3 regions of the Hyphomicrobium sp. MC1 genome follow, and region 3 is predicted to be linked to each of the others. Evidence: riboswitches for the same ligand, from Rfam matches in the RefSeq annotation. Region 3 holds a riboswitch; each other region holds the start of a gene.
The links. A riboswitch is a leader RNA that binds a small molecule or an ion and turns the genes downstream of it on or off. The one in region 3 is predicted to bind cobalamin.

Region 1: linked by a shared signal. The riboswitch ahead of cobW (cobalamin biosynthesis protein CobW) and the one ahead of HYPMC_RS17335 (CbtB-domain containing protein) in region 3 are both predicted to bind cobalamin.
Region 2: linked by a shared signal. The riboswitch ahead of HYPMC_RS01235 (TonB-dependent siderophore receptor) and the one ahead of HYPMC_RS17335 (CbtB-domain containing protein) in region 3 are both predicted to bind cobalamin.

Annotation. Positions count from the first base shown of each region.
Region 1 is NC_015717.1:669,231-679,266, forward strand. Features, by position in the region: gene HYPMC_RS03110 (GldG family protein) at 1-229, shown strand, start outside; gene HYPMC_RS03115 (DUF4340 domain-containing protein) at 242-1,258, shown strand; gene cobA (uroporphyrinogen-III C-methyltransferase) at 1,376-2,875, shown strand; gene cbiB (adenosylcobinamide-phosphate synthase CbiB) at 2,917-3,891, shown strand; gene HYPMC_RS03130 (cobyric acid synthase) at 3,875-5,347, opposite strand; gene cobO (cob(I)yrinic acid a,c-diamide adenosyltransferase) at 5,347-5,967, opposite strand; gene cobU (bifunctional adenosylcobinamide kinase/adenosylcobinamide-phosphate guanylyltransferase) at 5,971-6,495, opposite strand; cobalamin riboswitch at 6,556-6,741, shown strand; gene cobW (cobalamin biosynthesis protein CobW) at 6,839-7,876, shown strand; gene cobN (cobaltochelatase subunit CobN) at 7,876-10,036, shown strand, end outside.
Region 2 is NC_015717.1:265,538-275,573, forward strand. Features, by position in the region: gene HYPMC_RS24840 (MarR family winged helix-turn-helix transcriptional regulator) at 1-341, opposite strand, end outside; gene HYPMC_RS01195 (amidohydrolase family protein) at 563-1,750, opposite strand; gene HYPMC_RS24020 (hypothetical protein) at 1,749-1,898, shown strand; gene HYPMC_RS23045 (transporter) at 1,955-2,830, opposite strand; gene HYPMC_RS01210 (MFS transporter) at 3,220-4,437, opposite strand; gene HYPMC_RS01215 (VOC family protein) at 5,573-5,935, opposite strand; gene HYPMC_RS01220 (MarR family winged helix-turn-helix transcriptional regulator) at 6,003-6,431, shown strand; gene pncB (nicotinate phosphoribosyltransferase) at 6,535-7,839, shown strand; cobalamin riboswitch at 8,003-8,230, shown strand; gene HYPMC_RS01235 (TonB-dependent siderophore receptor) at 8,491-10,036, shown strand, end outside.
Region 3 is NC_015717.1:3,577,645-3,587,680, reverse strand. Features, by position in the region: gene HYPMC_RS17365 (hypothetical protein) at 1-197, opposite strand, end outside; gene HYPMC_RS17360 (carboxymuconolactone decarboxylase family protein) at 439-996, opposite strand; gene HYPMC_RS17355 (LysR family transcriptional regulator) at 1,115-2,035, shown strand; gene HYPMC_RS17350 (hypothetical protein) at 2,039-2,464, opposite strand; gene HYPMC_RS17345 (DUF1289 domain-containing protein) at 2,613-3,482, opposite strand; gene HYPMC_RS17340 (CbtA family protein) at 3,579-4,295, opposite strand; gene HYPMC_RS17335 (CbtB-domain containing protein) at 4,317-4,544, opposite strand; cobalamin riboswitch at 4,583-4,723, opposite strand; gene HYPMC_RS17330 (histidine phosphatase family protein) at 4,750-5,310, shown strand; gene HYPMC_RS17325 (PQQ-dependent dehydrogenase, methanol/ethanol family) at 5,566-7,284, shown strand; gene HYPMC_RS17320 (cytochrome c) at 7,367-7,966, shown strand; gene HYPMC_RS23415 (ankyrin repeat domain-containing protein) at 7,982-8,911, opposite strand; gene HYPMC_RS17310 (nickel/cobalt transporter) at 9,003-10,036, opposite strand, start outside.

The DNA of each region.
Region 1 (10,036 bases), 1.8 Mb from region 3:
TTCCGATAAGGAACAGGAGACCGTCGAGAAGTTCCGCGGCGAGATGGTCGATACGCGGCGTGAACTCCGCAACGTCAAACTCGCGCTTCGCCAGGACATTGATAACCTCAGCGGCTGGCTGAAGTTCGCGAACATCGCTCTTGTGCCGTTGATGCTCGGCATGGCGGCAGTCGGCGTGTCGTGGCGACGGACACGCCAGCGCCGCAAGACACCGAAGAACGAACGCTGAGGAGGACGCGCGATGAAGCCCAAGACCTTCGTAGCTCTGCTCGGTGCAGCTATCCTTTCGCTGGCGGTTGCGGTGACGGCATTCGTGTCGTCGCGGCCTTGGTCGCCGACCGCCATCATCCACGGCGAAGCGGCACTGCCGGCGCTCACTCCAGCGGAAAATAAAATCGCGGTGATCGAAGTCGAGCAAGGCGGCAATACGATCAAGCTTGCGCTGAAGGACGGAAAGTGGGTGGTCGCGAGCCAGCGAGATTATCCGGCGAATGTCGAAGCCGTCCGCAAGCTGCTGCTCAATGCGTCGGAGGCATCGCTCGTCGAACGTAAGACGGCGAAGAAGGATATGCTGCCTATTCTCGGTCTCGGCGATCCGAAAACAAGCTCGTCGCGGCTGATTCGGTTTCTCGATGCGAGCGGACACGCCATTGGCGAGATCGTGGCCGGCAACAGTAAGGCGGATGCGTTCGGAACCAACAAGAACGGCACATATGTTCGCAAGCCGGGGACCGATCAGAGTTGGCTCGCAGACCGGCCGATCGATGCCTCAGCCAAGCTCAGCGATTGGGTGAAGACGCGCGTCGTCGATATTCCGACGAATTCGATCAAGACGGCGTCGATCGAAGTTGCAGGGCAACCGGCCTATCAGATCGATTCGGAGAAGGACGGTTCGCATAAGCTGGCGCAGATGCCGGCCGGCAAGAAGCTCAAGTATGTGAACTCGGTCGATGAGATCATCGAGTCCGCAAGTTATGTCGACTTCCAAGGTGTACGTAAGGCGGACAAATCCGAGACGCTGCCGGACGCTGGGAAGGTGTCGTACGAGACCGACAAGGGCTTAAAAATTCAACTCGACGTCAAGTCGGACGGCAAGCAGGCCTGGGTCGTCGTCACGCCTTCAGGCACCGGCGACGCTAAGAAGCAGGCCGATGATATCGCGGCGCTAACGGCCGGTTGGGAATTTAAGATTCCGGTGGCGAAGGTGTCGGGCCTGCTTAAGAAGCAAGACGATCTGCTGGAAAATACAGGGTCATAACGCCGTAACGCCGCAGGTTTCGGGCCGGAAAGCCGAGCGCTTGCGCGGCGGGCGTCGAATGGTGCTATAGGTCGGGATTGCCGCAACGGCATTTCCGACCGAACGCATTTATTCGCCATGACCGACCGCAAGACCAGCGACCACAATCAGCAGCAGGATGGCCGAGCCTCGCTCGAGCAACTCGTCCGCTGGCGCCGCGATGTCCGCCGTTTCCGGCCGGACCCGGTTCCTGACGAGCTGATCGACCGCCTTCTGCGCCTTGCGGATCTGGCGCCGTCGGTCGGTAACAGCCAACCGTGGCGCATCGTCAACGTGCGTTCGGCCGAAACGCGCACAACCATCATCAAGAATTTCCAAATGGCACGGGACCGGTCGGCTGAAGCCTACGCCGGGGATCAGGCGGATCTTTATAACCGGCTCAAGCTCTCCGGCTTCGATGCTGCGCCGGTGCATCTCGCGGTGTTTTGCGACAGGAGCGCTTTGCAAGGCCACGGTCTCGGCCGGCAGACAATGCCCGAGACGCTCGATCATTCGTGTGCGTGCATGGTGACGGTGCTGTGGCTTGCGGCACGCGAGGCGGGGCTTGGGCTGGGCTGGGTGTCGATCATCGATCCGGCGGAGGTTTCAAAGGCGCTCGATGCACCCGCCGACTGGAAGCTCGTCGGCTATCTTCTGCTCGGCTGGCCGGAGGAAGAGCATCTCGATCCGGAGCTGCAACGTTATGGTTGGCAGCCGCGCACGCCGTTCGAGACCCGCTATTTTGAAGCCGGATCGATAGCGGAGCGGGCCGGCGTGCAGGCTGACGAGCCAAAGGCATCCGGCGTGCCGATGGGAACCGTTACATTGGTTGGTGCCGGTCCGGGCGATCCGGAGCTTTTGACGTTGAAGGCGCTGAAGGCGCTGCAATCGGCCGATGCCGTGCTGTTCGACGACCTTGTGGCCAAGCCGATCCTCGAATTCGTGCGGCCCGGCGCGCGGATGATCGACGTCGGCAAGCGCGGCTATCGCACATCCTGCAAGCAGCCGGACATCAACGCGACGATGGTTTCGCTGGCTCGCGAGGGCCTCAAGGTGGTCCGCCTCAAATCGGGCGATCCGCTGATTTTCGGGCGCGCGGGCGAGGAGATCGAGGCCTGCCGCAGCGCGGGCATTCCGATCAGCATCGTGCCGGGGGTGACGTCGGCGCAGGGTGCGGCCGCCAGCCTCAAAGTTTCGCTGACGAACCGCGATCACGCGCGGCGGCTGCAGTTCATCACGGCGCATGATCGTCGCGGACATCTGCCGGAAGATATCGATTGGAGCGCGGTTGCCGACAGCGCGGCGACGACGGTCATCTACATGCCCAAGCGAACGCTTGCGGAACTGACCGACGTAGCGCTGGTGCACGGCCTCGATCCCAATACGCCGACGATTGCGGTTGCGAATGCGACGCGACCGGACGAGCAGGTTTTTATAGCGACCCTCGCGACGATCGCGGCTGAGCTTCATGCGGCGCATCCGGACGGTCCGGTGCTTGTGATGGTCGGTGAAGCGCTGCGCTACGCGACTGTTCGCGATGTCTCGGAGCAGGCCGATGCTATCGTTGCGGCGCTCGATGTCATGCCGGGGCAGTCATGATGACGTGCCGTGCTCTGTACGTCCTGCCCGCATAGCCGCCCGTGACAGCCGCACAAACGCTCTTCGTCCTTGTCGGCGCTCTCGCGCTTGAGGCCACGTTCGGATATCCGGACTGGCTTTATCAGCGTATTGGGCATCCCGTATCGTGGCTAGGGCGATTCATTTCCTTTCTCGATAAAAAGCTCAATCGGGAAACCGACAGCTCGCAAGTCAGGCGCAACAAGGGCGTGCTGGCGCTCGGCATTCTTATCGTCATTACCGGTGTCATCGCCTGGGCGTTGGAGCAGTTTTTCGATCACGTTGCCTTCGGGGCGTTTTTCATTGCGCTCTTGGCGTCGATGCTGATTGCGAGCCGGAGCCTTTACACGCACGTCGAAGATGTGGCGCGGGCGCTTGATCAATATGGTCTGGACGAGGCGCGGCAGGCGGTCGGTCGTATCGTCGGGCGCAATCCGAAAACGCTCGATGCGCACGGCGTGGCGCGTGCAGCTATTGAAAGCCTTGCTGAAAATGCCTCGGATGGCATCGTGGCGCCGGTGTTCTGGTTTGCGATCTTGGGGCTGCCAGGCCTTGTCGTTTATAAGGCCATCAACACGGCTGACAGCATGATCGGGCATCGGACGCCGCGGCATGAGGCGTTCGGTTGGGCGTCAGCGCGTCTAGATGATTTCGTCAATCTGCCTGCTTCGCGATTGACAGCCCTGCTGCTGGCGCTGGCGAGCATCTTCACGCCGGGTGCGTCGGTGGCGGGAACGCTCGAAGCTGTGGCGCGCGATGCATCGAAGCATCGTTCGCCGAACGCGGGCTGGCCGGAGAGCGCGCTCGCGGGCGCACTCGGGCTGAAGCTCAACGGTCCGAAGGTCTACGGCGAGACGCGCGTTGAAGATGCCTACATGGGCGACGGCAAGCGCGATGCGACAGCAGAAGATATTCGCGCTGCGCTGCGGCTGACGACGACGGCATGGGGCGTCATGGTCGGCAGCCTGCTGCTCATCGCAATCATCTTGCCAGGCTGAGGAGTTCTTCGATTGCGATGTGTTGGGCGAGGTGCTCGGCAAAGCGATCGAGGATGGCGTCGATTTCGGTATCGTAGCTGAGCGCAGATGCTTCCATGCCCAAAGAGGCCAGAAAGGTCTGGCGTGCAGCGTCCGACGTAAATAGGCCGTGAATGTAGCATCCCGAGACGCGGCCGTCTGGCGAGGTGGCGCCGTCGCGGTGGCCGTCGGGGAAGGTTACCATGGGGCGCGCGGTGTCTGGCCCAGTCGTCTTGCCGACGTGCATTTCATAGCCTTCAAACGGCGCTATGGAACCCGTAAGCGTGCCGGAAACGCGCTCTAGCGTTTTCTCGGTGCCGAACTCGGTTTCGATATCGAGAAGGCCGAGGCCATCGACGGCGCGCGGCGGGCCTTCGATGCCATTCGGATCGGCGATGCGTTTCCCAAGCATCTGATAGCCACCACACAGCCCGAGCACACGGCCGCCGCGGCGAACATGCGCTTTGATGTCGATGTCCCAGCCTGCGGCGCGCAAGGCTGTTAGGTCATCAATGGTTGTCTTCGAGCCCGGCAGTAGAACGAGATCGGCGTGTGCCGGAATCGGCTGACCGGGTTCGATCAGTTCGACGATGACGCCAGGTTCGTTGCGTAGCGGATCGAGGTCGTCGAAATTCGAGATGCGCGGCAGCAACGGCACAGCGATGCTCAGTTTCGTTTCACCACCGGACCTCGATGTTTTCATGAGGTCGCGCAATCCGAGCGCGTCTTCAGCGGGAAGCTTGCGAGCGTCGGGGAAGAACGGCACGAGGCCGAGCGGCGTCCATCCGGACAGATTTGCAATTGCCGTCATGCCATCGGCGAATAGCGTCGGGTCGCCGCGCATCTTGTTGATGATGAAGCCGCGGATCATGGCCGCGTCGTCGAGATCGAGGACGTGGCGTGTACCGACGACGCTGGCGATGACACCGCCGCGGTCGATGTCGCCGATCAGTACGACCGGAACGTCGGCGGCGCGTGCGAAGCCGAGATTGGCGATGTCGTTCGCACGCAGGTTGATCTCGGATGCGCTGCCTGCGCCTTCGACGAGAACGAGATCGGCGTTCGCTTTGAGGCGCGCGAAGCTGTCGAGAACGGCAGGCAGAAGCTCTTTCTTTTTCGATTGAAAATCGCGCGCTTTCGCCGAGCCGCGCATTTTGCCTTGCACGACGATCTGCGCGCCGGTTTCGGTCTCGGGCTTCAGCAGCACCGGATTCATGTGCACGGATGGCGCAACGCGCGCGGCTCGCGCTTGCAATGCCTGGGCGCGGCCGATTTCGCCGCCGTCGGCCGTGACCGCGGCATTGTTCGACATGTTCTGGGGCTTGAACGGAACGACGCGAACCCCGCGGTTGGAGAACAAACGGCAAAGCCCGGCGACGATCAGCGATTTGCCAACGTCGGAGCCGGTACCTGAGAACATCAACGCGCGCGCAGGCATCAGAATTCGATGCCTTCCTGAGCTTTGATGCCGGCGGCGAAATGGTGCTTCACGGCACCCATTTCCGTCACGCCATCCGCGAGCGCGATCAATTCCGGTTTGGCGTTGCGGCCGGTGACGACGACATGAAGATCGGGCCGCCGCGTGCGGAGCGTTTCGAGCACGTCATCGAGCAGCAGATAGTCATAACGCAGCGCGATGTTGAGTTCGTCGAGAATGAGCAGACGAATGGATGGATCGGCCATCAATTCTTTGGCCTTCGCCCAGGCGCGTGTGGCGGCGGCAATGTCGCGGGCCTTGTCTTGTGTTTCCCAGGTGAAGCCTTCGCCCATCGTGTGCCAGGAGATCTGATCGCCGAAGCGTTCAAGCGCGTCGCGTTCGCCGGTCTTCCACGCGCCTTTGATGAACTGGACGACGCCGACGCGCCAGCCGTGTCCAAGCGCGCGCAGCACGAGGCCGAATGCGGCCGTCGATTTGCCTTTGCCGGGGCCGGTGTGGACGAGCAGCACGCCTTTTTCGATCTGTTTCGAGGCGACCTCGGCATCTTGCACGGCTTTGCGCTTTGCCATCTTGGCTTTGTGACGCTCGGCATCATCGACCGTGGTGGGATTGTTGCTCACGGCTCAGCCTTTCAACGTCAGCGGCAGTCCGGCGGCGACAAAAATGACCTTGTCGGCGGCTGCTGCGATCTTCTGATTGAGCCGGCCGGCTTCGTCGCGGAAGGCGCGGGCGAGCGCGTTGTCCGGCACGATGCCGAGGCCGACCTCATTCGAGACCATCACACAGGGCGCGACGCGTTTTGCGACGGCGGCCAGCAACGCGTCGCTTGCCTCCGGAACGGGGCGGTTGGCGTGCATCAGATTGGAGGTCCAGAGCGTAAGGCAATCGACCAGCGAGGGAAGCTCTGCAACACGGTTGGCCAGCACGTCGGCAATTTCGAGGGGCGATTCGTGATCGACCCAGCCCGCGCCACGGCGGCTCTTGTGGTGCTTGATGCGGCTGTACATTTCGTCGTCGAACGCTTCCGCCGTGGCGACATAAGCCCAAGGCCCGGGAATGCCTGTCAAAAGGCCTTCCGCATAGGCGCTTTTACCGGAACGGGCGCCCCCGAGGATGAGGGTCAGCTGCGGGAGGTGCAAAGTCGTCATTATAAACTTTCGGTCGTGCCGCAGAGGCCGCTATTGCGATTGACGTAAGATGTGGGCTCACTTATCGATTGGGACGACGGTCCCTCGCAAGAGGGTTCAAAAGGGAATGCGGTATTTACTCCGCAGCTGCCCCCGCAACTGTGCGCGGTGAGCATAGGCGAGAACGCCACTGGGCAACAGCCCGGGAAGGTCGCCCAATGCCAAGACCCGCGAGCCAGGAGACCTGCCGTCAACGAGATTTCCAACTTATCGCCGGTGGGGCGAGAAAGGTTAAGATGCACTTCAGAACATGCCGCGCGTCTGGCCGGTCTTCCGAAAATTCAATGTCTGTGGAGGCGGGGCAATGAGCACGCGCAAGGTTCCCGTCACGATCGTCACCGGCTTTTTGGGAGCGGGCAAAACGACACTCGTTCGCCATGCCGTTGAGAACGCGCAAGGCCGCCGCTTGGCGCTGATCGTCAACGAATTCGGCGATGTCGGCGTGGACGGGACGATCCTCCGGTCATGCGGCATTGAGAACTGCCCGCAAGAAAACATCATCGAGCTGACAAACGGCTGCCTGTGTTGCACCGTCGCTGACGATTTCATTCCGACGCTTGAAGCGCTTTTGGCGCGCGAGCCCGCGCCGGAGCACATCATTATCGAGACGTCGGGCCTCGCGCTGCCGAAGCCGCTGGTTAAAGCTTTCGAGTGGCCGGATATCCGCAATCGTGTGACGGTTGATGGCGTGGTGACGGTCGTTGATGCCCCGGCCGTGCGCGCCGGTCGCTTCGCCGACGATCCGGTGAAGGTCGCGGCGCAGCGCGAAGCAGATCCGTCCGTCGATCATGAAAATCCGCTGGAAGAGGTTTACGAGGATCAGCTGCTCTGCGCCGACCTCGTCGTGCTCAACAAGTGCGATCATCTTTCGCCGGAAGACGCGGCTTTGATCGCGCAAGACATTCGCAGCATGGTGCCGCGGGCAATCAAGATCGTGGCAACGCAAAATGGGGTCGTTCCGACAGATGTGCTGCTCGGCATTTCGGCAGCTGCGGAAGATGATCTCGCCGCTCGACCTTCGCATCACGATGCCGAACCGGAACACGATCACGACGATTTCGAGACGTTCATCGTCGAAGTGCCGGAGCTATCGTCGCCCGACGATCTTGCGCAGCGCGCAAAAGCGATCGCCAACGATCATGACGTGCTGCGTGTAAAGGGCTTCGCGGCCATTGGCGGGAAGCCAATGCGGCTCCTTTTGCAAGGGGTCGGCGAGCGGATCGACACGCGTTACGAACGTGCATGGCAATCGGGCGAGGCGCGGGTGGGCCGGCTGGTCGTCATCGGTCAGAAGGGGCTTGATCGCGACGGCATCACTCGGACCCTGACGGGCGCTGCCTGATGCATATCGTCGTTCGCGAGAGCCGGGATCTGGACGAGGCTGCCGCGCCTCAAGATCTCGGACTCGCGCCCGCCGATATCGTTTTTCTGTCGTTTTCCGATTCCGACCTTGCGATGGCGGCGGCTGCATTTCGCGGCGCTGAGAGCACGCAGCCGAGTGTGCGGATTTCGAACCTCAATGCTTTGCGCCACCCGATGTCGGTTGATCTATTTTCCGACGCGACGCTGAAAGGCTCGAAGGCCGTGCTCGTGCGCCTGCTGGGCGGCCTCGACTATTGGCGGTATGGCGGCGAGCAACTCGGGCGGCGCTGCCGCGAACTGGGAATTGCACTTGCTATCGTGCCGGGCGACGGGCGGCCGGACATTCGACTCTCGGCGTTGTCGACGCTTGGTTCGGATGAGCTGGCGCGGCTTGAGGCTCTGCTCGACGTGGGCGGCATCGAGAATACGCGCATGGCTTTGCTGGCGATGCTCGGCAAACGTGACGCGCGTGGAAAAATTGCACAGCCGCGAGAGATTCCGAATTTCGGCGTCTATCGGGAAAGCGCGCAATCCGTTGCTGCGCTCGGGGCGGCTGCCGTTGTTTTCTATCGCTCACATTTGCTTGCGGGCGATGTTGCGCCAGTCGATGCTTTGGTAGATGCACTTGAAGATCGCGGCTTGGCGGTGGCGGCGCTCTACGTTCCGAGCCTGAAGGCAGCGGATACCGCGGCTTGGCTTCAGGATGAGCTGCAACGTCTCCGGCCGAGCGTCATCGTCAATGCGACAGCGTTTGCCTCACGCGACGGCGCGGATGCCTCGCCGCTCGACGTTGCGGATTGTTCGGTCCTGCAGGTCGCGCTCGCCAATTCGAAATTTACGCTTTGGGAGAAGTCGCAGCGCGGCGTCAGTGCCGCGGACCTTGCGATGCACGTCGTTTTGCCGGAACTCGACGGACGGTTGTTTGCGGGCGTCGTATCGTTCAAGGAAGCGGACACGCTGGGAACCGAACTCGGCGTGTCGTTGCTGCGCCATGTGCCTTATAAGCCAAGCGTTTCGCATGTTGCCGAGCTTGCCGCGCGTTGGGCGAGGCTTCGTTCAGCCCCGCGCCATGATCTTCGCATCGGTCTGTTGCTCTCGACGTATCCGGGGCGGCCGGATCAGATCGCGCACGCGGTTGGACTTGATGGCCTTGAGAGCGCGTGCAGGATCGCATCGCATCTCGAAGACGCGGGTTATGACGTCGCCTGTCGCCCGTCGGACAGTCGCGATCTCGTGGCGCAACTCGATCCAGCGAAGGCAATCGGGTGGCCGCTTGATGCTTACCGTTCGGCGTTCGATGCTCTGCCAGAAGCCTTTAAAGAAAGCGTCGTCAGCGCCTGGGGACCGCCAGAAGATGATGACGCACTCGTTGGTAATACGTTCCGCTTTCGTGTTGCGCCGTGCGGAAATCTTTTGATTGGACTGCAGCCGGAACGCGGGCAGGCGCTTGACCGGAAGGCGCAGTATCACGATCCGGCGACGCCGCCGCGGCACAGCTATGTCGCGTTCTATCTCTGGCTGAGACACGTCGCAAAGATCGACGCGCTTATTCATCTCGGCGCGCACGGCACGCTCGAATGGCTGCCAGGCAAAGCCGTTGCGGGCAGCGAAATGTGTGCGCCGCGCGCGCTGGTTGGCCCTACGCCGATGATCTATCCGTTCATCGTCAATGATCCCGGCGAAGCGGCGCAGGCGAAGCGGCGGCTATCTGCCGTGACGCTCGGACATAAGCCGCCGCCGATGACGGATGCCGGTTTGTCGGGGCCGTTGAGTGAAGTTGAACGGCTGGTCGATGAATTCGCGTCGGCGGAAGGTCTTGATCCGAGGCGGCGCAAGGTTCTGTCGGATCAGATCGTCGACGCCGCCATTCGTGCCGGAATTGCGGCCCAGTGCGGCCTCGATGCGGGCATGGCGGCGAGCGAAGCATTGACCCGCATCGACGCCTTTTTGTGCGATGTGAAAGAGCTGTCGATCCGCGACGGGCTGCATATCCTCGATGAGGTGGAGCTTGAAGCGATCACTCGGACGCTTGCTGGAAAATTCATCGCGCCGGGTCCTGCTGGAGCGCCGAGCCGAGGGCGATCTGATGTACTGCCGACAGGACGCAATCTTTTCAGTGTCGATCCGCGCAGCGTGCCAA
Region 2 (10,036 bases), 1.4 Mb from region 3:
AGAAAACCTTTACGGGTCAGCCGGCCGACCTCGGTCGTTACGTGTGTTGCAGCCAGACCAATATAACCCGCCAAATTTGCGATCGGTATGCCTTCGTCGCCCTGCCGGTAGGCGACGCCCATCAGGACCGTAAATTGGCTGCTTGTCAGATCAAGCTGCTTGCCGAAGGCTTCGCGACACGTCGTGAGGCGGCCTAAAGCCTGCACCAGACGATAGATGACATCGCGGAGCCAATCGTCGGAACCGGCTTTGAGGAGGTCCTTCCGGGATATCGTCAGCGGCGAAACGAATCTGCTTCGGGTTACGATTTGAGACTGTGAAATTCTCGGTTTGGATGCCATCGATTATGGGTTCAACGCTGAATGAAATTCGGCTGCGATACCTCCTGATGGAGGTCGCCCCAGGAAGGAAGCACGAATCTTTGTCCCGATAGATACTACAGCATGAACATACCACATAGTGATATTAAGGACATAGCTCGACAATCCCCAAGGGTTTGCGTTCGCTAGGGCAATGCGACCTCGCGAATGCCGAAGGGAGATGCAGACCCGTGCCCGGGCAATCAATGGTCAGAGCTGAAATCCTGGACGACGCGTGAGCGCGCTATCTTAGCTGTCCGAACAGTCTCGGGCGTATTGCGGCTACGTCCAACAAACCGGGGAATGCCGTTCGTGATGACGGCGCCGATGCCCGGAATATCGCCGTTCCTCAGTGCGGCCAACGCGTCATCCTGCGATCCGCCACGACACGCATCGATGAGGACGATGTCGGCGTCGCGACCCGTTTGGAGAGTGCCTGCATTCAGTCGGTACACACGTGCATTGTTTCCCGTTGCCATTGCGATGGCGATCTCGGGGGCAACACCGCCGAGAGATGCGAGATGGCTCATCGTATAGAGAATACCCAGGGGCATGATGCCGCTACCCGTAGGGGTGTCGGTTGCTATCAAAAGGCGTTTGTCTTGGTCAGCATCTCGCAGAAGCTTAGCCACCAGTAGGGTCGTTCGCAGGTTGCCTGCCGTGCAAACCTGCAAAGCGATATCGGTTTCATTCACTAGCCGTTCGAAGTCGGCATCGGGTATCGCGATCGGGCCGCCATTGACGTGGTATGATACGTGCGGATTGATCTTGATGACGTGATCTCCCCAAATCCCACTCGAACCCGGGATAGATGATCCGCCAGTGTGAACCATTGTAATCATACCGTGACGCTTCGCCATTTCGACGAACGGTGCGTACTCATAGGGTGAGGAAAATGCGCCAAAACCTGCCTTCGCAAGCCATACCCCATTGGCGGCGAGGTCAGCGAAGTCGTCGTCGGTCAAACCTGGTTCGATGATGACGGATCCGGCGTGGACGTGCATGCCGCCGGGTCGATAGCTTTGGAACGATTTGCGAGCGGCGATAGCAAGGGCTTTGACGCCAGCTGGATCCTTTGGACGCCCCGGCACGTGAACTTCGGACGCGCTGATCGAAGTCGTGATCCCGCCGTGAATGTAGCTCTCCAGAAAGCCGACGGTTTTCTGGCGGGGCGTATAATCGCCGAAAGTTATGTGGACGTGAGAATCGATCAGGCCCGGCATGGCCATCATTCCCGCAGCGTCGATGCAGACGTCGAAGTCATCCTCCGAGAAGTCGCCGCCGACCGCAACGATCTTGCCGTTATCCGTCAGCACGGTATTTCCCTCAGCAATGGGTGAGGCGAGGTCGCCGCTCAGAATTTTCGAAATATTGAAGATTGCAACGCGCATGTTGGGTCTTTCTGTCGTTCCGGTTGCGCTTCGCGCTTTCGCTGTCGAGGAACACCGGATTGTTTTCATCGTGGAAGACGTTTCGGGTGGAAGTGTCAGAGGAGCCGAGACGCCTACGCCGACGCATGAAAGCGCCGGCGTCGACTGAGGTCTAAGGGTGTCTAAAGGGTCTTTGGGCGACCTACCCGCGATATTCCGCTGCGGCTATTTCAGAGAAGCGGTCGCCGCGGGTTCAGGCTGCCAGATCGGAAACGAAATACGTCCGAAAACGTGGTTATCGTTCTTTTGGTAGTTGGTGAAGCCAGCCTGATCAACTGCATGCGTCGCTTCGATGAGCAGCTTCGGACCGCCGAAGTCGTAGCCAATAAGACCGCCGACGCCGATGGACCGGCCGGCGCCCAAGAACGCGTTGGCTTCCGTCTTCTCGATGTCCCATGCGCCGTAACCGACAACACCAACCTGCCATTTGCCGATCTTGCGGGCGACGCTCCAGTCGATATTGAAGTAATTCGGTTGTTTAGAGCCGGCAGAATCTTCCGTCACGGTCCCGAGGATCGTATTTGCCGACATGATCCAATCTTTGCTGAGATAGCTCAGCGCGAAGCGCGTCTCGACGCCGGTGCCGCTGGTCTTGCCATCAGTCGAAAAGGCGACATCGCTTTCGATGGGCAGATAGACGCCCTCGCTCCAAGAAAAGAAGAAACCCTGGCCGAGGTTCCATGACAACTGGGCCGGAATGAGTAATACGTTGAACAATCCGTTTTTGTGCATCGACTTCGGGATCGTAAAATCCAGTTCCAATGCTTCGAGGACGAGCGAGGCAGAATACTTAGCGCCGAAGATTTCTTTTCCGGACGACCACGTGATCGACGGGACGTCGGCGGTGATGGATTTGCCGTCTCCCTGACCGTAGTGGGTAAGGTTGGAGACATAAATTCCCGGCGGCAGCGCGGCGCCGAGCGGCATACCCATGGTAACACCGGGAGGTGTCCAGGAGGCGGCAAAGGTAGGGGCTACAGAAGCCGAGAGGGCGGCGAGGGCCAGAATGCCGGATTTAAGTTTGTTACTCGTGCTGGTCATCGTGATCTCCATTGAAATCGAGCGCCAAGAATTTCGACATGCGCCATCTGGCGCGGAGGCGATCCGTCGCGGCGGGCATGTGCCCGGTGAGGTGAGAGGAGGAAGCGGCGGCGCGTTTCTAAGAGCCTGCCGTGGCGAGTGTGCCAGGAACGCTGGCGGACCTGATCTCAGCTTTTCATATTTCTATCTCCCGTCGCCTCCACACCTTGGCGGTCCGGGGGAAAAACCGCCGAATATAATCTGGGCTGCTCGTGTGTGTGCCTTCGCGGTAGTCAACGTCGGCAGACGACCGTCGCGAAATGCTTTGATGCAAACGGGGGGTGAGCATCGCTGCGATCGACGGATCGTCGGTGGTGTTTGAGGTCGCGGTAACCACTGCAAGGATGTTCTCAAGCACTAGGAAGACTCCCTTCGAGCGAGTCGACAGTGCCAGCGCGGCTATTCTTGAACATGAGGGGCAGCATCGAGACGGAGCCGAGTATGGCTGCGCCGACAATCACGAGCAGCCCCGCGTCGTAGTCGCCCGTTTTTGCGATGATGAGGCCCATCGCGAGGGGGGCGAATGCCCCGATAAGGTTGCCAACGCCATTGTAGACACCGACGCCCGCTCCGACGGCACGTGCGGGTAGAATTTCCAGTCCCAAGGCGAACAGCGATGGCAGAGCGCTACCCCAGAAGAAGGCGCTTACTGCGATCATGAAGGCGGCCGTGTAGTTGTCCTCGATCGTTGAGACGAGATACATCGAAATGCCAGCGCCAAATAGCGATAGGAAGCAGACGGTAGCGCGGCGGCCGATGCGATCGGAGAGAATGGCGGACAGAACTTCGCCTGCGAACATGAAGATGAATGGCAACGAAGAGTAGATACCGGCTTGCTTCAAATCAAAGTGCCGGACTTTGATCAGATAACTCGGTAGCCAGCCATTGAGGCCCCAGAGATAGACGAGCGCCGAGGAGTTGAAGATGACGAGCATCCAAAAGCGCCAATCGTAGAAGAAGAGGCGAACCTGATCGAGATAGCTCGTCGTCTCTGCGATCTTTACAACCGGTGCTACGGGCGTGTCCGGTCTGTCGCGGACAAGCAGCAACACGAGCGGCAAGACGATAAGAAGGTTGAGGGCCGCGAGGACGTAGAATGATGTGCGCCAGCCATAGTTTGCCGCGAGATAGATCGTGATTGGAAAGCCGATGGCGGAACCTAGCGGGCTCCCCATCATCCATATCGAATTCGCACGCGCCTGCTCTCGCGCCGGAAACCAACGCTTGATGAGTGTGTTGATCAGAGCGAATTGGGGGCCTTCGGTAATGCCTAAGATGATGCGATAGACGAGCATCGAAGCGAAGCTTCCCGCGGAGCCCATCAAGAGCATCGAGACGCCCCAAAGCGCGCTACCCCAGGCCAGTCCACGCCGAGGACCGTAGAGGTCTCCCACGAAGCTGAGGAAGAGGCCGGAAAGTCCGTATGCGAATACGAAGGATGTCATCAGCAATCCGAGGAGCGCGGGATTGTAGCCAATGCCCATATCGTTCTGGAAGCTAACGTTGGTAAATAAGACCGCGATGCTAATCCGGTCGAAGAATGCCGAGATCACGGCAAGGAAGAGCACGAAGGAAATTGCCCACCGTATGCGTTGAGGCTTCGAAACGGAGGTAGATTCCGTGTTCCCCGTTGTCGACGCCATCCTCGATTTCCCTTCGTTAACCTGCCGAAAACTTCGCGTTCTCGCCGATTTGCCAGCGCAATATAGCTACATAATGTATGAAACTAATTAATCTTCAAGATTAAAATATATTCGCTCCGTGGTCGTTTTTCTTGCATGGGAGGTTTTTGAAGAGTTCGCTTATTTCTGCGGTTTTCAGGCCATAAGTCCTGCTAACCGACATGGTCAGGCGTCGCGAAAACAGCGTTTTGGCTTGATCGACGAACTTTTAATCAGTGGCTTCCGAATTTAATCTCGACCTAGAAGTGGTCAAAGCTCGCGTTTGACGCCGCTCCGCCCGAGTCGCTCCGCACCGCGAGTGCTGTAAACTTCGGTGACGTCTGTGGGCATGTTTCCGGCGGTCTGTAAGTTTTGAAGAAATCGATGGGACAACGAAGCGATAGTTGCCCTTTCCGTTTTGCCGACAGACCTTAGTAGCTATCACGACAGATAGTCGGGAGCTGTCCGCTTCTTCCTCTCCCGAAGATTTTAGGAAGTGCCACTCCGAGGATTCGGAGACCTCCGCTGCGGTGCCAGGAGCGCCGTCTGGCACGGTGGCTGTCTGCTCATCGGATGAACCAGGAGCTAATCCGGATGGCGCTGCCGTCGGGCGCACCCCGGATCAGTCGACAGAAAGTGGTTCGCCGACTAGGCCTCGGGGCATCCCTGTTATTCTGTGTTACGAGGTATAGGTATTACGATCGCCTATCGGTCAAAAATACCCGCGAATTTAGGGTCAAAGCCGCGACAGCAGATTGCTTAGCCAACCTATTTCCACCAATCTCCCTGATATTTTACTGTTTGCAGGGATTTCTCTGTCAGAGACGAGTTCGCGTCAGACCGTCCGCACCGCCAGTTTTGACTACCCTTGCGAACGACTGATGCTTGTGCCGCAGATTTCCCTCTTTAATCGATTGGGTATGGGCTGGGGCCGGTGGAAATTGCTTTCCGCTGCATCTGGAATCTTGAGATCACGTTTCCGCCGCGCCTCGAATTTGTCGAAGTCTGCTTTCGCGATTTGCAATGCCTATCCATTAGCGTGTTATGCGGTATGCGCCGTGATCGTGTAGCCAAATGGATCGCGGAACGCGAAATACCTTCCGAATGGGCCGTCCTTCGGCGAGAAGATGATGGGTGTTCCTGCTGCCTCTAATTCTTCGTGCAGCGCGTCGGCATCATCGCAGGCGAACCATAGCGCAATGCCCCAGCCCAATTTTCCTTGAGCGGCTTCCAGATCCATCAGCGGCTTTCGGACCGCAAACGGAACAGGCTTGCTGTTGAAGACGACCGCTTCGGGCGTCTCTTGCAACAGGGGCAGGCCCAACTTGTCGCCATAGAAGGCTCGGGCAGCTTGAAGGTCTTCGGTTTGGATGGCGATAAAATCGGGTCCAGTCAGTCTGCTCATCGTTGCCTCCTTGGCGTGCGGTGATAATATCAGTCACCTGATATAATATAAGGCGGCTGATATTGCAATGAACAAGGACATGACCCCGCTGCTGGGTTACCGGCTGAAGCTTGCTCAGCATGCGCTGCATCGCCGTTTGGAGGAGGCTTTAAAGCCCCTTGGGCTCAATCCTGCGCAATATGCGGTGCTCGCCCAATTGAATGCGAGGCCGGACCAGACCAACGCTGATCTTGCAGAGCGCGCATTCATAACGCCGCAATCGATGCAGGGCGTTTTGGCGAAGCTGGAAGGATGGAAGCTCGTGGAGCGCCGACAGGACGCTCATCATGGTCGCCGGCAGCTTGCGCGTTTAACGCCCAAAGGGCGTCTGAAGGCCGAGGCGGCAAATGCTGAGGTGATGCGGATTGAGGAGGTTCTTGAGGCTGCAGTCTCTCCAGATACCGTGACGGATGCCGTAGATCTGATGAACCGGCTTCACAATGCCATGTGCAAATAGGACTGTTGGAGGTATGGCGCTTCAGGGCTTATCCACTATTGCTGCTGATAACTTTGGCGTTTGCTGTAGCTCATCATTTAGCGCATCATCTTAGATTGACATCATGACCGTCACCGACATTGCGACGCGTACCTACAATCACAATTTTCGGCTCGATCCGATCATCCGCAGTTTGCTCGATACCGATTTCTACAAATTGCTGATGCTGCAAATGATCCGCAAGGTCCACCCGGACGTGCGGGTGACTTTCTCGCTCATAAACCGCTCGAAGGATGTGCGTCTTGCCGACATCATCGATGAGGGCGAGTTGCGTGCTCAGCTCGATCATGCGCGTGCTCTACGTTTTACCAAGAAGGAGCTGATCTGGCTCGCCGGTAACAGCTTTTACGGCGAAACGCAGATGTTCGGTGCCGACTTTATCGCATGGCTCGCCGATTTTCAGTTGCCGGATTATGAGCTTCGCAAAGTCGATGGTCAGTATGAACTCGATTTCGCGGGGCCTTGGACCCATACGACCATGTGGGAAATTCCGGCGTTGGCGATCGTCAACGAACTCAGGTCGCGCGCCGCGATGCGCGCCAAGGGTCGCTTTGCGCTCGACGTGCTCTACGCGCGCGCCAAGGCGAAGCTCTGGCAGAAGGTGGAGCGGCTGCGCGCTCTGCCGGACGTTGTCGTTTCCGACTTCGGCACGCGGCGTCGGCACGGATTTCTATGGCAACGTTGGTGCGTCGAAGCACTGAAAGAAGGGCTGGACGGACACTTTATCGGAACGTCGAATGTGCTGCTCGCAATGGACGCCGATTTAGAAGCTATCGGCACCAACGCTCACGAATTGCCGATGGTGGAAGCCGCTCTTGCCGATAGTGACGAGGATTTGGCGAAGGCGCCCTATCGTGTCTTGGAGCAATGGCGGCAGGAATACCGCGGAAATCTGCTGATCGCGTTGCCCGATACTTTCGGGACCAAAGCCTTTCTGGCGCGCGCGCCCGATTGGCTTGCAGGATGGACTGGCTTTCGCCCGGACAGCGCGCCTCCGATCGAGGGTGGAGAACAGATTATCGCTTGGTGGAAGGCGCACGGTGTCGATCCGCGCGGAAAACTACTAATCTTCTCCGACGGTATGGATATCGACAGTATCGAAGACACGTATCGTCATTTTCACGGGCGGGTGCGAACCAGCTTTGGCTGGGGCACCAATCTCACCAATGATTTTCGCGGCTGCGATCCGGACGGCGCTCCTGGTCTTGATGCGATCTCGCTTGTCTGCAAGGTCACGCGCGTCAATGGCAAACCGGCGGTCAAGCTGTCTGACAATTCCGCGAAAGCCACAGGGGAGTCTGCGGAAATGAAACGCTACGAGCGTGTCTTTGGAGTGGAGGGTCGTGCCCGTCATGCGGTGCGCGTGTGACGTCTGACGTTGCGGTTAAGGGGAAGCGTTCGCGTGCGGAGGAACGCACGTCATGGCATATCGGAGCGGCCCCGTTGAGCGGGAGTGTTAATTAGGCATCGTCGCTTGCGACCTTTAAGTCCGGGCCGAGCTAAGCCCAATTGACAGCCCGGCGAACTTATTTCTTTAATGTTGGCGTGACGGTTGGCCCTCGGCGAAAGCTGAGTGGTCATGAAAAGGGAACGCGGTGCGGCGCTTCTTGCGCCAATGCCGAGACTGCCCTCGCAACTGTAAGCGGCGAGTCGGCTCCGACTAAAAGCCACTGAAGATCTCGCAATAGAGATATTCGGGAAGGCCGGAGAAGACGCCTGAGCCGCAAGTCAGGAGACCTGCCGGCACAAGCTGCCCATCTCCCGTGCGCAGGGCGCGGTAGAGCGGAAACCCGTAGCGGCGGCTGTATGTCAACCGGTGGGCAACCACTTCGGTCGTGCAGGTCGTTATGCTGAGCGGATAAGAACTTTCAAGTGTGCAGATATTCATGGGACGCAGCTTTCAAGAGCCGCGTCGCAGCGTCTGCGCGCTCGTATCCCGCACATCTGCAGATCGAATTGGAAACTCACCCCGATTCAGCGCCTCGGGGGTCTCATGCTGCGCGTGTCAAGACGGCGAAAAATGCGGATAGCATTAGCCTTTGCAACAGTTGGAATTTCAGCTCAGGAAGCGAGCGCGCAAGTTCCAGCTTCGCCGAATACCAAGTTGCCGGCGGTCAACGTCATGGCAGACGACGACAGCGATGCGCCGTCCAAAAAGGTCAAGGCGCCGGCAGCGGCCCAACAGATTTCAACGCCGGCCGCTTCGAATTCCAGCGATTCTTCGGCGACCGTCGATTCCTCTGACATCGCGGTGTCTCCAACGGGTACGCCCGAGTCCGTCGATCAGATCGGAAGTTCTGTCACCGTTATCACCGCAAAAGAAATCGCGGCTCAACAGCGCCGCACGCTGCCTGACGTTTTGAAGATGGTTCCCGGCCTCAACATTGTGCAGACCGGCGGTCCTGGCGGTCAGACGTCGGTATTCATGCGCGGAACGAACTCCAATCACACGAAGATTCTGATCGACGGCATCGACGTCAGCGATCCGACCACACCCAATCGTACGTTCGATCTGGGCCAGATGCTCGCCATGGATATCGAACGCGTCGAAGTTTTGCGTGGTCCGCAGAGTGGTCTTTACGGCGCCGATGCGCTCGGTGGCGTGATCCTGATTTACACGAAGAGGGGCTATGGTCCGCCGAAGGCGACTGCCATGGTCGAGGGTGGCTCATTTGGAACGTTCAATCAGGCTGCGAGCATCAGCGGCGGCACGAACAAGTACAACTACTACTTCAATGTCTCGCATTTTCGCGCCGACGACATCCCCGTGACACCCGAGAATTTACTTCTTCCGGGAGAGCAGCGTCATTCGAACCGATACGATAACCGGACCTACTCATCGAAAGTCGGTGTCGATATCACCAAGGATGTGACGGTCAATCTCGTCGCCCGATACACCGACGGCACGCTGCATTACACGGGTGACGCTTACGATCCGTTCACAAACACATCTTATCCGGCGCCATATCAATCGGGTTCCGACGTCGATGATTTTTACTCGCGCAGCGAAGTAGTCTGGCGCACGTTCAGCAATCTGACGAACTATTTCGGCATCAATTATTCCAACTCTCAGACCGATAATATCGACCACGTCAACCTCACTGGCAACAGCTACTATCAAGGCGACCGGGTTAAGTACGATTGGCGCAATGTTTGGAACCTCGCGCCGGGCTATACGCTGGTTACAGGCGCCGAACATCAGATCGAGCAATTTGATGGCCGCCAGATCAATGAGGTCTTTTCCGGTGGCGGTTCTTTCTATGAGGGCCAGCACACATTCGCAGAGGAGTGGAACAACGGTGTCTATACGGAGCTTCAGGCTGAGGTCATTCGCAATCTCTTCGTCGCGGCGAACGTGCGCTACGATGATAACGAGAACTTCGGCGGTCATACGACTTGGCGCGTTGCGCCCGCGTATGTAATCGAGAGCACGGGAACCAAGATCAAAGGCAGCATTGGCACGGGCTTCAAAGCCCCAAGCCTCAGCCAGCGGTTTCAGGATTATCCCGCTTACTTTTTCTATGGAAACCCTGATCTCAAACCGGAGGAAAATACCGGTTACGATG
Region 3 (10,036 bases):
CGGCAAGCAGGGCTGAGCTTTGCCATGTTCTTGTTCAGACAGGCAACGATGCGCGTTTCGCTTGGGATCTGAGCCGAGCAAAGTCGAAACACGTCTGGCGTGCAGGCCTGCTGCTCATCGGCCGTGCCGCTGTGCGCAAAGCTCGCTTCTGCGCCGGCGCAAAGGAAGGCCACGATAAGCGCGCCTACCGATGCCATGCGCGTCCTAGAAAAGTTTCCGATGATCACGTTTGCTCGCTGACAGAAGAATTGATGTGTTACCGCCCGCCGATATGACGATGCGCAATGGTGAGACTAAGGCACGTCCGTAACAGTCCGCCAGCCTATCGTCCCTGACGCGCGTTCGCCGACGGATCATTTAAGTTAACAACGCCAAAAAAGAAGCGCCGCCGTCGCATAGGCGTCCGGCGGCGATAGATTTCAGGGTTTCGGAAACCGTTCAGGCAACAGAGATTTTGCTGGGCGCCACGACCGGAAAGTCGACATCGGTCTTGAACGTCTCGTTGAAGAAGTTCGTCCATACGTTGAGCGCGACGTGCTGAACAATCTCAATGACCTGACCGTCGTCGTAGCCAGCAGCTTTGACAGCGGCCAGATCGGCGGCGCTCACATGGCCACGTGCCTCCACAACTTTCATCGCAAAGCGAACGGCGGCATCGGCTTTCGGATCGTTCGAGGCGCCATTGCGATTGGCCGTGATTTCAGCGTCGTCGAGCTTGGCGAGGTTCCGCCCAAGGTAGGTATGCGCTGAAAGGCAATAGCTGCAGCCGTTGAACTCTGCGACGGCCAGCGCGATGCGTTCGCGGGTCTGCGGCGGCAGCTTGCCCTTTGCCAGCGCGCCCGAAAGACTAAGGTAGCCCTCCAAAGCGGCGGGGCTTGTTGCGATCAGCCGAAACATGTTTGGAACGGTACCGAGCTGTTTATTCACCGCCTCTAGGAGCGGCTGTGCAGTGGCGGGAGCATCAGCAATGGTGGCTGGGGTCAGGATGCGGGACATGGGCGTCTCCTACTCTCTTCGGGCCGGGATTGGCCGACGCCCCTGAATTAGGTCCTTTCATTTTCACGAAATAGTCGACAATATTGGCAGCCACCCTACCGGATTATGAGAGTCAAAAATGGACCGCTTCGACGCCATGTCGGTGCTTCTTGCCGTAACGGACGCTGGTAGCCTCTCGGCTGGAGCGCGCAGGCTCGGCATGCCGCTGGCAACGGTTAGCCGGAAGGTGTCCGAACTCGAAGCCCATCTCCACACCAAGCTCTTGAATCGCGGCAGCCGTCGATTGGAGCTGACCGACGCCGGACAATCGTACGTCGCCGCCTGCCGCAGAATCCTGGAAGACGTCGTCGAAGCCGAGCGCGCAGCCTCCGGCGAATATCGCGCGCCGCGCGGTGAGTTGGTCATTACGGCGCCGATCGTTTTCGGTCGCTTGCATGTGCTGCCGATCGTCGGCGCGTTTTTGAAAGCCTACCCGGATATCGACGTACGCTTAACGTTGGCCGACCGCGTCGTGAACATCCTCGAAGAGCACGTCGATGTCGCTCTTCGTATCGGCGAACTCCCCGATAGCAGCCTGATTGCGAGCCGCGTTGGATTGATTCGCCGCGTTGTTTGCGCGAGCCCTGATTATCTTGAAGCACGCGGGACCCCTGCCGATCCGAATGATCTCGAATCGCACGATTGCGTCACCTTCGAAGGCCTGATGTCGTCACGTTCGTGGACCTTCTGGAACAATGGCGTGCCCCAGGTTGCCGCCATTCACTCCCGCCTCGTCGTCAACACGGCGGAGTCTGCCGTCGACATGGCGGTCGCCGGACTTGGGTTGACGCGCCTGCTTTCCTACCAGATCGAAACACCGCTTGCAGAGGGAAAGCTCAAGGTCGTGCTGGAGCGGTTCGAGCCACCCCAGGTCCCGGTCAGCCTCGTTTACGGCAGCAACGGACTGCTGCCGCTGAAGCTTCGGGCATTTCTCGACTTTGCGATGCCTCGGCTGAAAGCGAAATTGACCAAAGCCTCTTCGCCCGCCGAGAGCAGCTAGAAATTAAGGGTTTGTGCTCGGAGCGGCAGGCGTTGTCGCCTCGGCCGGAGGCGTCGTCGCTTCGGCAGGTGCCGCCGGTTCGCTCGGTGCGGCTGCCGGTGCCGCGCTCTCTTCGGTCGGCGAAGAACGGACTTCGCACAGCGTCGCGGAATCGAGCGACGCCTTGTTCATGAATGCCCAATTCGCGAACGCGATGTAGCAGACGGCAACCGTTTCCTGCTTCTGTAACGTGACGACGACGTTATCGGTCTTGACCTTTTCCGTGACCCTCTTGGCGACCTCGAGAGGAATGAGCGTCACAGATTTGACTTCGTAACCTTTGCCGACGAGCGCAGTGAACGAAGATTGCAATCGCTCGTCTGCCGAGGCTGGAGCCGAAATCAAAGCTGCCGCAGTGGCGAAGGCGAGTCCAAGGCTGATGCTGCGCATCCCGTCCCCTCTCAAGTTATCGAAGCCCTCAGGCTAATCAATAAAACGTCACTACTACGGCGCGCCGAGGCTCTCAACCCAGCAACGGGCGGCTGCGGCCATGAACTGGGGACAAGAGCGACTTTCCGAGCGCGATAGTGCGTTTTGCCTAGGTTTTATTAGGATAAAAGATCGCGACTGGGCCAACATAGTCGGGCGGCGCCAGACTTGGAGCGATCTCGTCGCCGGACTTCAGGAACTCGGCAAGGAAATGGGTATGCGCGCCATTGGGTGACGACTCGCCGGGGCCTGGAATTCTGGAAAAGATTTCGATGCGCGCCGCAGCGCTTTCAACGATGCGATGCGGACTCAAAGCGACAAATTGATTGAGCATGACCGGCATGAAGTCCGACCAATGCCGCCGATCATGATCCGATAGCGCCGATGTCAGCGTCTCGTCCCGCGTGCGAACGCAGAAGCGGGTATATCGGCGCCCAATTCCGAGATCGAAAAGTTCGTCGCCGCGATGCGTCTCGTCGATTGCGCCGGCATCCAGCCCAACAGCTTGAAGTGCCGAACCAGATTGAATGGCGGCGCGTCCTCTCGGTAGTCCGAGCACAATCGGGCCGCCATCGGTGAACGCGAAAGCACGAATCTTATCGTTGATCGCGATACGAAACGCAGCATCCGCACGCCGTGCGGTTATCACGCCGTCCTCGACGTGCAAATCAATCGGTGTGTTATCGGCGCTGGGAAACTCCGCGACGGCGCCCGGCACGCCGACGACCCACGCGCCTTGCCGAGCGACGAGGGTGTCGCGGACCCAGTTAATCAGCTCATCGCGAACCCACGGCAACACACGAACGCGCACCGAGAGCTGTGCGAGCCGTTCCGGCAGTTGCTCCCAGACGGAGTCGCGCCGAGCTTCGCTCATCGCCATCCAGTCGCCGATTTCAGCGGCCGTGCGCGCGCAGCCAAGGCAAAAGCCCGTCGTGTCGTCGAGTTTGCAGATTCCTATGCAAGGCGAGTGGCGTGCCACTAGCAGACAGCCTTTTCGGATGTTTGGCGATTGCAGGCCAGATCGCAGCAGCAAGCGCAATGCGATCTGGCTGGCTTTGAGCGGCGCGTGCGCCGTTCAATGAGCGATTTTCTCGTTCGATCTGTCGACCAGCATTCCAAATATAATGCCAATCGTCATCCACAGGATGCCCTGAATGCCGAACGACACCACACGGAACTTCCAAAGCAGATCGGCAGGAAAATCATTTGGAACTTCGTTGATCGGCGGCAGGAAATAGCCCGCAAGCGCCGTTAGGGCAATGTAGACACCGCCTCCGATCAGGATGGCGTTCCAGCCGCCGACCTGAGCGAAGAACTGCCGTCCAGCGCTGATCGCGATCGCCAACGCGGCGAGAGAGAAGACGATCATTCCGAAGTAGAGCTGCGTTCTGTAGCCGATCGTTTCCGGTGACCCGACCGCAGGTGGGTTGGCCGGATACTTGATGTTTGGAATGAAGTAGATCGCCAGAAAGCCAAGCGCCGCTATGATGATCGCCGTGGTCCGCGGTGACATGCCGACGAGAAGTCGGCCGTTGAAGAACGCAAAGGCCAGAGCGAAAAGACCGCCCATCGCGGTACCGACGACGGCGACCCCGGTGAACAGGCCGAAGCTCGCCTGCACCGCGCGGCTGACGATTTCCGGTTCTTCCGGCTCACCGCTCGCTTTTGCCATTTGCTCTTCGAAGCCGATCGCCCGATCGACCTGAGGCTCGCCGAAAACCTTCGCAAAGCCAAAAGTCAGAATACCAGCGAGAAGCCCGGCAATCATGCCGCGCACAAGAAGAGATACCATATCCGAAATTCTCCGCCGCGGTTAGTGGCAGGGGAAGCCGAGAAGGTGACGGGCGTCATGCACATACTCGTGCACGTACATCCCGTTGAAAATCGCCGTGGCGCCTTCTTCGACGCCGATGAAATACATGGCGAGGAGGAACAGCAACCCGGCGAAGATCGCCCAGGGGAGAATCTGGCGAACCGGAACAGGCGTAGCGAAGCCGCCTTGAGCGCCGAGAGATTGTGCGACGATAGAAGAATGAGCCATTTTAAAGAGCCTCCATGGGATTACGCGTCCCGTTTCAAGGTGTGCTCTGATCACGAGGTGGGTCTGACTTTCGGTGGACGCTTGGAGCGACCCACGATTACAGTGGCGCGACCGTTCCGGAATTTCACCGGCTTCCTACCCGTGAGGATGCACGTCTCACCATAGGGCAGGCCGGGCATTTGTCAACGCAAGCCATTGAGCCAAGATGCCGCCGCGCCTGACCTTTGTAGCCAACGCCTCGACCCCGGCGGCGAGGCGCGCAGCCTTCCCGCTCGACGAAGGCATCGACGATTTTGGCCGGCGGGACGCGTCCGCAATGGCCGGCGAATTTCGCAATGCCGCCATCGTCTTCTCCAGTCCCGCCCGGCGGGCGCTGGAGACTGCCGCTGTCTTAGGACTTTCCCCCCGGATTGACCCGGCGCTCAGGGACATCGAACTTGGCGACTGGGCGGGCCGCACCCTGAGTAGCATTGCTCTATCCGATGCCGACGCATTAGCAAGCTGGCTCTCCGACCCAGGCTCTGCGCCTCACGGCGGCGAAACAGTTGAAGCGCTCATCGCGCGGACGTCCGTCTGGATGCAGACGATTTCGGAGCGTGAGGGACCCATTTTGGCCGTGACGCATCCGGCGGTCATGCGCGCGGCGATTGTCGTCGCGATCGAGGCGCAAGCAATCTCATATGCGCATATTGATGTTGCGCCGCTTTCCGTCGTCGAACTGTCATCGAATGGACGGCGATGGGCGCTTAAATCCATACGAAGTTAGAACGCACCGATATTGCAGCCGCGAAAGACAATTCGCATACATTTCATTTTGTATTTGCTGGTCCTGGTCTTGCATTTGTGGTTCCGCGCCACGTTGTCTCGGAATGCAAAAAGCGACAATGGATTTGATACTTTAGAAGTGTTCACCCTATTGCCGGGAAAAAATCGGGGGTGCACTATGCCAATGTCAGACAACGGATCTGACGCCCCCTCCGGTGTTGGCGGCCGGTTTGAACTTCAAGTAAGCGAGGACAACATGGTCGGTATAAGAAGCCGTGCGACTGCGGCGGCGCTCGCAGCGTCGCTTGCGTTTTCCGCATTTGCTCCCGTCGGCGCTCAGGAAATCGAGCACAAATCCAAAGAGGCGATCAAAGGAGCTCCTGCGCGAGCGGTCACGCAGGAAGAATTGTCGAACGCTGCGAAAGATACCAAGCAGTTTCTCCACACCAACGGCAATTACGACCAGACACGGTATTACCTCGGCAAACAGATCAACACCGGCAACGTCGCAAAGCTTCGTCCGGCGTGGATCTTTCAGATGGACGTAAAAGAGTCGCTAGAGACGACGCCTATCATCGTCGGCGACGTGATGTACGTGACGACATCGTTCGATCATGTCTACGCGCTGAACGCCAAGACCGGCGAGCAATACTGGCACTACAAGCACAAGATGGGGCCGATCACGACATATTGCTGCGGCCCGAACAATCGCGGTGTCGCGGTTTACGACGACAAGGTTTACCTCGCGACGCTTGATGCCAAGCTTGTCGCGCTCGACGCCAAGACCGGCAGCCTCGTTTGGGAAACGGAAATCGCCGATCCCGAAGACGGCTATAGCGAAACGATGGCGCCGACAGCCGTTAACGGCAAGATCATCATCGGCACCAACGGTGGCGAATACGGCATCCGCGGTTTCGTCCGCGCTTATGATGCCAAAACCGGCAAGCAGGTTTGGAATTTCGACACGGTGCCGGAAAACACGGTCGGCGTCTGGGCCACGAAGGATGCCACGGGCAAGGATCTGCACCGCGACATCGAAGCCGAGAAAGCTCAGTTCGCCAAGACTGGCGATCCCTACAAGACGTTGGGTGGCGGCGTTTGGCAAAATCCGGCGGTTGATCTCAAACTCAATCGCTTGTTCTTCGTGGTCGGCAATCCGTCGCCGGACCTCGACGGTTCGCTGCGTCCGGGTGACAATCTCTACACGGACTCGCTCGTATCGATCGATCTCGATACCGGCAAATACGTCTGCCACCTTCAGTATATCCCGCACGATGTTTGGGACTTCGACGCTGTCAGTCCGCCGATCTTGGTCGACGTCAAGGACAAGGACGGCAAGGTCGTTCCGGGCGTCATCCATGGCGGCAAGACCGGTTTTGTCTATGTTCACAACCGCAAGGATTGCAGCCTGATCCGCTTCTCTGAGCCGATGGTCGCGCAGGAGAACATGTGGACCTTGCCGACACCGGGAGGCGCGCGCATGCTTCCTGGCGCAAACGGTGGCGTTGAGTGGTCGCCTATGGCGGTCAACCCGAAACTCGCTCTGACCTATGCTGTCAACTTGCACCAGCCGATGACCTATCAGGTTCAGTCAAGCCCCTATCCCGATGGAAAGCTGTGGCTTGGCGGCGCCTTTAAGGTCATTCCGACCGAGGCTTCGTTCGGAAACGTCACTGCGGTCAACTACAACACCGGCAAAATCAAATGGCAGGTCAAAACGCCTGAGCCGATGATGGGCGGCGCGCTTGCAACCGCGGGTGATCTCGTTTTCACCGGAGAAGCCAACGGCTGGTTCCGCGCCTACAACGCCGAGAGCGGCAAGATCCTGTGGTCGTTCCAGTGCGGCGCAGGCGTCAACGCTCCGCCAGCGGCGTATTCGCTCGACGGCAAGGAATACATTGTCGTCGGCGCCGGCGGAAACACGCAGATTGACTTCAAGCGCGGCAATAACATCATTGCCTTCACGCTCAACTGATTATGTGGACGTCGGAAAAGGAGCGCGCGTGCTCCTTTTCCGACTTTTATTTTAATCGTCGTCGAAGACCGGGAGTTTCGATATGCGGCAGGCAGTAATTGGATTGGGGTTGCTCGTTGCCGCAATCTCGACCGGCAGTCATTCGGCATTCGCCGACGACATCGCTGACAAAATTCAGCTTTGCGCAGGCTGTCACGGCGAAAACGGCGTCCCGCAGCAAAAGACGACCCCTGTCATCTGGGGGCAGAACCAGGGCTACCTCTACATCCAGCTTCGCGACTTCAAGAGAGGTGCGCGCAAGAACGATCAGATGTCGGCAATCGCTGAGGGATTGAGCAAAGACGACATGAAAGCGCTGGCCGCGCATTTCTCTGGGCTCAAGTGGCCGAGTATTCAACAGCCGTCGCCTTCCAAAGACGTCACCAAGCACGCGCTCACCGTGATTGGCTCAATCGGCTGTACGTCGTGCCATCTCGACCAGTATCAGGGTGACAGCACGACGCCACGGCTGGCCGGCCAGCAGGCCGCTTATCTCCTCAAAACGATGACGGATTTTCGCGATCACAGCCGGGCGAACAATCCCGGCATGTCGGATCTCATGAATGCAGCCCAGCCGGCCGATCTCGACCCAATCGCCCAGTATCTTGCAAGTTTGACGGTGATTGGCGGCGGCGGACAGTAGCCGCTCCCACCTCCATCAACTCGCCGCGAGCCTCTTCTTGAGTTCGTCGTTTGAGGCGAGGTCTGCTGCCGTCTTTCCCGACTTGTCACGCAAGGTCCGGCTCGCACCGTGTGCGAGGAGTACATCGACGGCGCGCTCGTGGCCAAGCGAAGCTGCGATCATAAGCGCCGTCCGCCCGCGATTGTCCCGGTCGTCGAGATGCGCGCCGCGCGCGATAAGCAACGCCAGGACGTCCGCGACATCGCTCGTTCCCGCGCCGTCTTCGTGTCCAGCTGCCCACATCAACGCGGTCAGGTCGTTGCCGTAGCGAGCGTTCACGTCGACGGAATGATCGAGCAGAATGCCCGCAACTTTAGCGAAGCCGCGGGCGGCCGCGTAGCAGATCGGTCCCTTTCCTGTCGCGTCCGTGCGCTTGGGATCGGCACCCTTGGCGAGCAATAGCGTCGCGATATTTTCATTTCCCATGTAGGCGGCAGCTTCTAACGGCGTCAGTCCGCTGCGGCCTGCGAGATTGACGTCTGCGCCATGTGCAACAAGGGATTCGACGGCCGGTTGGTTGTCTTGTTCCGCCGCCAGGAACAACGCGGTCGATCCATCGAGATTGCGCGCATCGATAATGGCGCCGTGCGCAATGAACAGATTCAGTATGTCGGTTTGTCCCGCCTTCGCCGCGTGCGACAGGGGCATCGCGCCTTGGCGGTCGCGCGATCCCAGTGACGCGCCATCGTCAAGAAGGCGCTGAGCAAGCTTCAAGCACCCTTTATCGGCAGCGGCCGACAGCGCTGCGTTGATCTCCAGTGGCCCGGCCGATGGTTTGATCTCCTCGTAATGCTGGTCTTGTTCTTGGCAGATGCGCATCTTCGCGGCGGCAGCGTCCGTCGCCGCGATCGTGCAGAATGCTGAGCCGACAATGGCAACAGCCGAAATACGAGCAGGATTAATCAAGCATCGGCTCCTTCATTATCGATCATTCTATGCCGATAATCGAGGATTTCCATAGGTACGGAAGTCCGACGCGGCGTGAGTTCGTAGCCTTTCAGAACGGGCGGACGTCGTGGAACGACGCGAAAAAGAAAACCGTCCCGAGCACGAAGACTGCGGCCGAACTGACAACGCTGGCGCTCCGCGCGACGAAGTCGCCCCATCGGCTTTCGGCGCCCGCCAGGATGATCGCAAGATTACGCGAGCCGACCGATACCGCTGCCAATGCCGATACGGTTAAGGCTGTTCCAAACGCCATCGCGAATGTCGCCAGAATGCCGGCCCAGATCATCCCCTGCGTCGCAGCGAAGATGATAACGAGCAAAGCTCCGGTGCACGGCCGCATGCCGATCGAGAACGCAATGGCGAGCGCCCGGCTCCACGACAGCTTGCCTCTTAACTCGTCCGGACCCGGTAGATGGGCGTGACCGCAGTGCTCGTCATGAACATGATCGTGCCCGCAACCATGGGAGTGATCGTGTGAGTGATCGTGTCCGCATGACGCAGGCGCGGCTTGGCCGTGGTGATCATGGCCGCATCCGTGATCGTGCCCATGTCCGTGATCGTCGCCATGCAGGTGATCGGCGCGAACGGGCTGGCGCCGAGACGTAAACATCGGCCAAAGCTGCTTGAACATCAGCCAAGCCCCGAGCAACGCCACCGCACCCCAGCTTAACGTTTCAAGCCAGGCCTCCGCCCACTTTGTCTGCAGTCCCGTGGCCAGGGCCGCCACGTACAGTCCGCCGATCAGCGTAATTGCGGACAGCGCTTGGATCAGGGACGATAGGAACGCGAGGAATATGCCGCGCCGTAGCGTCTCCTTGTCCGCCAGCATGTAGGATGAGATGACCGCCTTTCCGTGTCCCGGCCCGACAGCATGAAGGATGCCATAAATGAAGCTCGCCACAACAAGAGCGCCGGTTGCGGCCATGACGTTGGTCGTCGATTTCAGATTGCGCACCGCGCCAGTCATGTTTTGAGTAAAGCGATGCTGTTCGAAGAGAAGGATGGACCACGCGGCGTCCATGGCCTGCGTAATCATCGAAGGTTCGCGAACAGGCTGCGCCTGCATCGTGCCAGCGAATCCGA